DNA from 2 places in the Kitasatospora sp. NPDC093550 genome. Region 1 is predicted to be linked to the other one. Evidence: predicted binding sites of a transcription regulator. Region 1 holds the regulator's gene; the other holds the start of a gene.
What was found. The regulator HrcA, encoded in region 1, represses chaperone genes, less so after heat shock. The targets are predictions, from matches to a motif close to TTNGCACTCNGNNNNNCNGAGTGCNAA.
Positions count from the first base shown of each region.

Region 2: a site for HrcA is predicted at 1,888-1,914, ahead of groL (chaperonin GroEL). Genes of this name have one in related genera too.

Region 1 is NZ_JBIWJF010000008.1:122,434-125,955, reverse strand. Features, by position in the region: gene dnaJ (molecular chaperone DnaJ) at 1-1,062, opposite strand, end outside; gene hrcA (heat-inducible transcriptional repressor HrcA) at 1,142-2,176, opposite strand; gene htpX (zinc metalloprotease HtpX) at 2,497-3,417, shown strand; gene ACIRD3_RS15015 (hypothetical protein) at 3,504-3,522, shown strand, end outside.
Region 2 is NZ_JBIWJF010000038.1:4,714-8,235, reverse strand. Features, by position in the region: gene groL (chaperonin GroEL) at 110-1,732, opposite strand; gene ACIRD3_RS36115 (cold-shock protein) at 2,055-2,258, opposite strand; gene ACIRD3_RS36110 (MoaD/ThiS family protein) at 2,797-3,075, opposite strand; gene thrC (threonine synthase) at 3,103-3,522, opposite strand, start outside.

The DNA.
Region 1 (3,522 bases):
CTCGCCGCGCAGCACCGCGAGACGGCGCAGCAGCTCCTCCTGCTCGGCGTCGAGCTTGGTGGGCGTCTTCACCTCGACGTGCACTATCAGGTCGCCCCGGCCGCCCCCGCGCAGGTGGGTGATGCCCCGGCCGTGCAGCGGGATCGACTGGCCGGACTGGGTGCCGGGCCGGATGTCGACCTCCTCCAGGCCGTCCAGGGTCTGCAGCGGCACCTGGGTGCCGAGCGAGGCCGCCGTCATCGGGATGGTGACGGTGCAGTGCAGGTCGTCCCCGCGCCGCTGGAAGATCGCGTGGGTGGTCTCGGCGATCTCGACGTACAGGTCGCCGGCCGGGCCGCCGCCCGGGCCGACCTCGCCCTCGCCGGCCAACTGGATCCGGGTGCCGTTGTCGACACCGGCCGGGATCTTCACGGTCAGCGTGCGGCGGGCGCGGACCCGGCCGTCGCCGGCGCACTCCGGGCACGGGGTCGGCACGACGGTGCCGAAGCCCTGGCACTGCGGGCAGGGGCGGGAGGTCATGACCTGGCCCAGGAAGGACCGGGTGACCTGGGAGACCTCGCCCTTGCCGCGGCACATGTCACAGGTCTGCGCCGAGGTGCCGGGGGCCGCGCCCTCGCCGCTGCAGGTGGTGCAGGTGACGGCGGTGTCGACCTGGAGCTCCTTGGTGGTGCCGAACGCGGCCTCCTCCAGGGTGATCTCCAGCCGGATCATGGCGTCCTGGCCCCGGCGGGTGCGCGAGCGCGGGCCGCGCTGGCCGGCCGCGGCGCCGAAGAAGGCGTCCATGATGTCGGAGAAGCCGAAGCCCGCCGCGCCGGCCCCGAAGCCGCCCGCACCGCCGCCGCCCGGGGACAGCGGGTCCCCGCCGAGGTCGTAGACCTGGCGCTTCTGCGGGTCGGAGAGCACCTCGTAGGCGGCGTTGATCTCCTTGAACCGCTCCTGCGTCTTCGGGTCCGGGTTGACGTCCGGGTGCAGTTCGCGTGCCAGGCGCCGGAACGCCTTCTTGATCTCGTCCTGCCCCGCATCCCGTCGGACGCCGAGTACCGCGTAGTAGTCCGTGGCCACCAAATGCTCCGCTTGTTCCGCCTGTAGTAGTGCTGCGACTGGTCACCGCGCGTCACCGGTACGGCGCGCGGTCGTATTGCTACGACTCGGCCAGGATCTGGCCCACGTACCGCGCCACCGCCCGCACCGCCCCCATTGTGCCCGGGTAGTCCATCCGGGTCGGACCGATCACACCCAGCTTGGCCACGCTCTCGTCCCCCGAACCGTAACCGACCGAGACCACCGAGGTGGAAATCAGCCCCTCGTAGGCGTTCTCCCGCCCGATCCGGACCGTCATCGCGGCGTCGTTGGTCTCACCCAGGAGGCGGAGCAGGATGACCTGCTCCTCCAGCGCTTCCAGCACCGGCTGGATGGTGAGCGGGAAGTCGTGGCCGAAGCGGGTCAGGTTGGCCGTGCCGGCCAGCATGATCCGCTCCTCGTTCTGCTCCGCGAGCGTCTCGAACAGCGTCGCCAGGACGGTGGCCACGATCGGCCGGTCGGCCTCCTCGAACGTCGCCGGGAGCTCCTCCAACAGCCCCGGGACCTCCGGCAGGAGGCGGCCGGCCGCCCTGCTGTTGAGCGCGGTGCGCAGATCCGCCAGGACGGTCTCGCCGACCGTGCCCGGGCAGTCCACCATCCGCTGCTCGACCCGGCCGGTGTTGGTGATCAGCACCAGCATCACCTTCGCCGGGGCCAGCGCCACCAGCTCGATGTGCCGCACCGTGGAGCGCGTCAGCGAGGGGTACTGGACCACCGCGACCTGCCGGGTCAGCTGGGCGAGCAGCCGCACGGTGCGCGCGACCACGTCGTCCAGGTCGACCGCGCCGTCCAGGAAGTGCCGGATCGCCCGGCGCTCGGGGGCGCTCATCGGCTTGATCTCGGCGAGCTTGTCGACGAAGAGGCGGTACCCCTTGTCGGTCGGGATCCGGCCGGCGCTGGTGTGCGGCTGGTGGATGTAGCCCTCCTCCTCCAGCGCCGCCATGTCGTTGCGGACCGTCGCCGGCGAGACCCCGAGGTTGTGCCGCTCCACCAGGGCCTTGGAGCCGACCGGCTCCTCGGTGCCCACGTAGTCCTGCACGATCGCGCGGAGCACGGCGAGCTTGCGGTCGTCCAGCTGGCGGACCTCACCGGCCATGGGGCACGCACCTCCGTCTTCGCACGTTGTCCGTCTGTGTCCCGCTGTACTGCTCTGTCCTGCCTGTACCGCTCTGTCCTGCGGCGGGCCGCTCCCGGCGGCCCCGACCTTGGCACTCTGAACACCCGAGTGCCAAAACCGTACCTGCCAGTGTAAGGCCCGGGTCCTACGGCAGGAACGGCCCGACCGGGGTGATCCTGCCCGCAGTTCCGGGTACGGCCCGCACGGCGGCGGCCGTTCACGGTTCCGGGCGCCGGGGTGGTGCCCCCGGGCCGTCCGGGTGGCAGCATCGAAGGCGACGGCGAATGGAGGAGCAAGCGATGTCGAGCTCGGGCCAGCACACCCGTTTCGCGCCCGACCGCGGCCTGACCGGCCGCATGGTCGCCACGATGTTCGTGATCGGGCTGCTGTACGTCGGTTTCACCGGCCTGCTGATCGCGCTGCTGCGCGGCGCCTGGCCGCTGATCGTCCTGATCTCCGGCGGGCTGTTCGTGGCCCAGTTCTGGTTCAGCGACAAGATCACCGAACGGGCGATGGGCGCCCACCAGGTGTCCCCGGAGGAGTTCCCCCAGCTGCACGGCACGATCGACCGGCTCTGCGCCCTGGCCGACATGCCCAAACCCCGCGTGGCGGTCGCCGACAACGACATGCCCAACGCCTTCGCCACCGGCCGCAACCCGCAGAACGCGGTGGTCTGCGTGACCACCGGCCTGCTGCGCCGACTGGAGCCGGAGGAGCTGGAGGGCGTCCTCGCGCACGAGCTGTCCCACGTGGCCCACCGGGACGTCGCGGTGATGACGATCGCCGGCTTCCTCGGCGTGCTCGCCGGCGCGATGACCAGGATCGCCGTGTACGGCGGCTTCATGGGCGGCGGCCGCAACGACAACGACCAGAACGCGGCCATCGTCGCGCTGCTCATCCCGCTGGTCTCGATGGTCGTCTACGCGATCAGCTTCCTGCTCACCCGGCTGCTCTCCCGCTACCGCGAGCTGGCCGCCGACCGAGCCGCCGCCCAGCTCACCGGACGGCCCAGCGCCCTCGCCTCCGCCCTGACCAAGGTGACCGGGCAGATCGCCGCCATCCCCAGCAAGGACCTGCGCCAGGCGCAGCCGTACAACGCCTTCTACTTCGCCCCCGCGCTGAGCGCCCGGGAGACCGCCTCGCAGCTGCTGTCCACGCACCCGACGCTGGAGAAGCGGCTGGAGCAGCTGGCGAAGATCTCCGAGCAGCTCGGCCGCTGAGCCCGAGCCCCTGTGACCCGAAGTGGCCCGTGTGGCCCGCGTGACCCATCCGACCCATCTGACCCATGTGACCCGAGAGGACAGCCGTGGGATTCCTGGACGCCC
Region 2 (3,522 bases), on a different contig from region 1:
TCCATCCTCCCCTCAACTCCCCCGAACGCCGAAACGCCGCGTGGGCGGCCCCCCGAAGGGAACCGCCCACGCGGACGAGGTCCTGCCGATCCGATCGAAGCGATCAGGATCAGAAGTCCATGTCACCGCCCGGCATGCCGCCGCCGGCGGCCGCGGCGGCCTTCTCCGGCTTGTCGGCGATGACGGCCTCGGTGGTGAGGAACAGCGCCGCGATGGAGGCGGCGTTCTGCAGCGCGGAGCGGGTGACCTTGGCCGGGTCGATGATGCCCGCGGCGACCAGGTCGACGTACTCGTTGGTGGCGGCGTTCAGGCCGTGACCGGCGGGGAGGTTGCGCACCTTCTCCACCACGACGCCACCCTCCAGGCCGGCGTTGGTCGCGATCTGCTTGATCGGGGCCTCCAGCGCGACCTTGACGATGTTGGCACCGGTGGCCTCGTCGCCGTCCAGCTCCAGCTTGTCGAAGGCGACACCGGCCTGCAGCAGGGCGACGCCACCACCGGCGACGATGCCCTCCTCGACGGCGGCCTTGGCGTTGCGGACGGCGTCCTCGATGCGGTGCTTGCGCTCCTTGAGCTCCACCTCGGTGGCCGCGCCGGCCTTGATGACGGCCACGCCGCCGGCCAGCTTGGCGAGGCGCTCCTGGAGCTTCTCGCGGTCGTAGTCCGAGTCGCTGTTCTCGATCTCGGCGCGGATCTGGTTCACGCGGCCCGCGACCTGCTCGCTGTCGCCGCCACCGTCGACGATGGTGGTCTCGTCCTTGGTGATGACCACCTTGCGGGCGGTGCCCAGCAGGTCGATGCCGGCGTTCTCCAGCTTGAGGCCGACCTCCTCGGAGATCACGGTGCCACCGGTGAGGATGGCGATGTCGCCGAGCATGGCCTTGCGGCGGTCGCCGAAGCCCGGGGCCTTGACGGCGACGGACTTGAAGGTGCCGCGGATCTTGTTCACGACCAGGGTCGACAGGGCCTCGCCCTCGACGTCCTCGGCGATGATGACGAGCGGCTTGCCGCTCTGCATGACCTTCTCCAGCAGCGGGAGCAGGTCCTTGACCGAGCCGATCTTGGAGTTGGCGATGAGGATGTACGGGTCCTCGAAGGTCGCCTCCATGCGCTCCAGGTCGGTGGCGAAGTAGGCGGAGATGTAGCCCTTGTCGAAGCGCATGCCCTCGGTGAGCTCGAGCTCCAGGCCGAAGGTGTTGCTCTCCTCGACGGTGATGACGCCTTCCTTGCCGACCTTGTCCATGGCCTCGGCGATCAGCTCGCCGATCTGGGTGTCGGCGGCGGAGATGGAGGCGGTGGAGGCGATCTGCTCCTTGGTCTCCACGTCCTTGGCCTGGGCCAGCAGCTGGTCGGAGACGGCGGCGACGGCCTTCTCGATGCCGCGCTTCAGGGCCATCGGGTTGGCGCCGGCGGCGACGTTGCGCAGACCCTCGCGAACCAGGGCCTGGGCGAGCACGGTGGCGGTGGTGGTGCCGTCACCCGCGACGTCGTCCGTCTTCTTGGCGACCTCCTTGACGAGCTCCGCACCGATCTTCTCGTACGGGTCCTCGAGCTCGATCTCCTTGGCGATGGAGACACCGTCGTTGGTGATCGTGGGGGCGCCCCACTTCTTCTCCAGCACGACGTTGCGACCCTTGGGGCCGAGCGTGACCTTCACTGCGTCGGCGAGCTGGTTCATGCCACGCTCAAGGCCGCGGCGAGCTTCCTCATCAAAGGCGATGATCTTGGCCATCAGAAGTGGTCCTCCGGGACACGGTCGACTGCTCGGACCAAGGGGTGCCCGCGACGGACGGCCCTGGTGCGCGGAGGTCCATTCCCTGCCGCTCCCGGGGGCCTCACCGACCCGGTCCGCTGTCACTCTCACACTGTGAGTGCTAACGCCAATGATTAGCACTCCGGGTGGTCGAGTGCAAGCCCAATGGGCAACCCGCGAGCCGTCGTCGGGGTAGCCCGGGAACGCCGACGGGCCCGTACGACACGTGTCGTACGGGCCCGTCGAGAAGCGAGTGGTCACCAGCCGTAGGGCCGCGCCGAGCTCCTGGGGTCGGAAGGGGTCAGCCCGCGGCGCGGACCATGTCCGCCTGCGGGCCCTTCTGTCCCTGAGAGATCTCGAACTCGACCCGCTGGCCCTCCTCGAGGGTGCGGTAGCCGTCCATCTGGATCGCGCTGTAGTGGACGAAGACGTCCGCACCACCGTCGACCGCGATGAAGCCGTAGCCCTTCTCCGCGTTGAACCACTTGACGGTGCCCTGAGCCATTCCGAACTCCCCTAGTGCTGTGCTGGCCCTTCACGGTCCCGCAGGTCGCGGGCCCGGGTTGGTTTGAAGGCCGGCCCGGGGAACCCCCCCTGGGCGCAGCCGTGCACGCCGCAACCCACCGCGCGGAGCGCCCAACGGCCTCCGGTGAGCGGGTGATTGCGTCGACCGCCGCTGAATGTATCCGGACCGACGCCCTCTGCAACAGGGTCAACCGCCGGTAATTCCGCCGCAGCGGCAAGGGACAGGACGGGCCGAATCGGGAAAATCTCGGCATTTAACGCCGGACATAGCGGACGAATTACCCAAATCCCCGCGGTAATTCTGACACCGGCCTGACAGGTTTCCCCGGCCGGTCTCACCGTCCGGACGCCTTCCGGCAGGACGCGCGCGCGGGGCCGAGAGGGAACCCCTGTTCCCAACCGAGCGACACTCTACTCCGACTCCACCCGGAAATATTCCAGCCGGAATGCAACGAGCCGCCCGCGCGTACGGAGAACGGAATTCCGTGCGCGCGGGCGGCCGAATGGCGGGGCGCGGCTCAGCAGCCGCCGGCCACCGCCGGAATGATCGAGATGCCGGCGCCGTCCTTGATCTCGGTCGCCAGGCCCTCGGCGAAGCGCACGTCGTCGTCGTTCACGTAGACGTTGACGAAGCGGCGCAGCTTGCCGGTGTCGTCCAGGATGCGGGCGGAGATGCCCGCGTGGTTCTTCTCCAGGTCGGCGATGACCTCGGCCAGGGTGGCGCCCTCGGCGGTCACCTCGGCGGCGCCGCCGGTGTAGGTGCGCAGGATGGTCGGGATGCGGACGGTGGCGCTCATGGCTCTCCTTGCGGGGTGGGGGGTGGTTCAGGCGGACGCGAGGCCGGCGGCGCGGAAGGAGTCCAGCGTCGGGCGGATGACGGCGCTCATCCCGGCGTCGGCGACGGCGTCCAGGGTCTTCAGGCCGTCGCCGGTGTTGATCGCGACGGTCTCCTTGGCCGGATCCAGCTGCCCGGTCTCGACCAGCTTCTTCAGCACGCCGACCGTCACCCCGCCCGCGGTCTCGGCGAAGATGCCCTCGGTCCGCGCCAGCAGCCGGATCGCCGCCACGACCTCGGCGTCCGTGACGTCCTCCACGGCACCGCCGGTCCGGCGGGCGATGTCCAGCACGTACGGGCCGTCGGCCGGGTTGCCGATCGCCAGCGACTTGGCGATGGTGTCCGGCTTGACCGGCTTGATCACGTCCCGGCCGGCCTTGAAGGCGGCCGACACCGGCGAGCAGCCCTC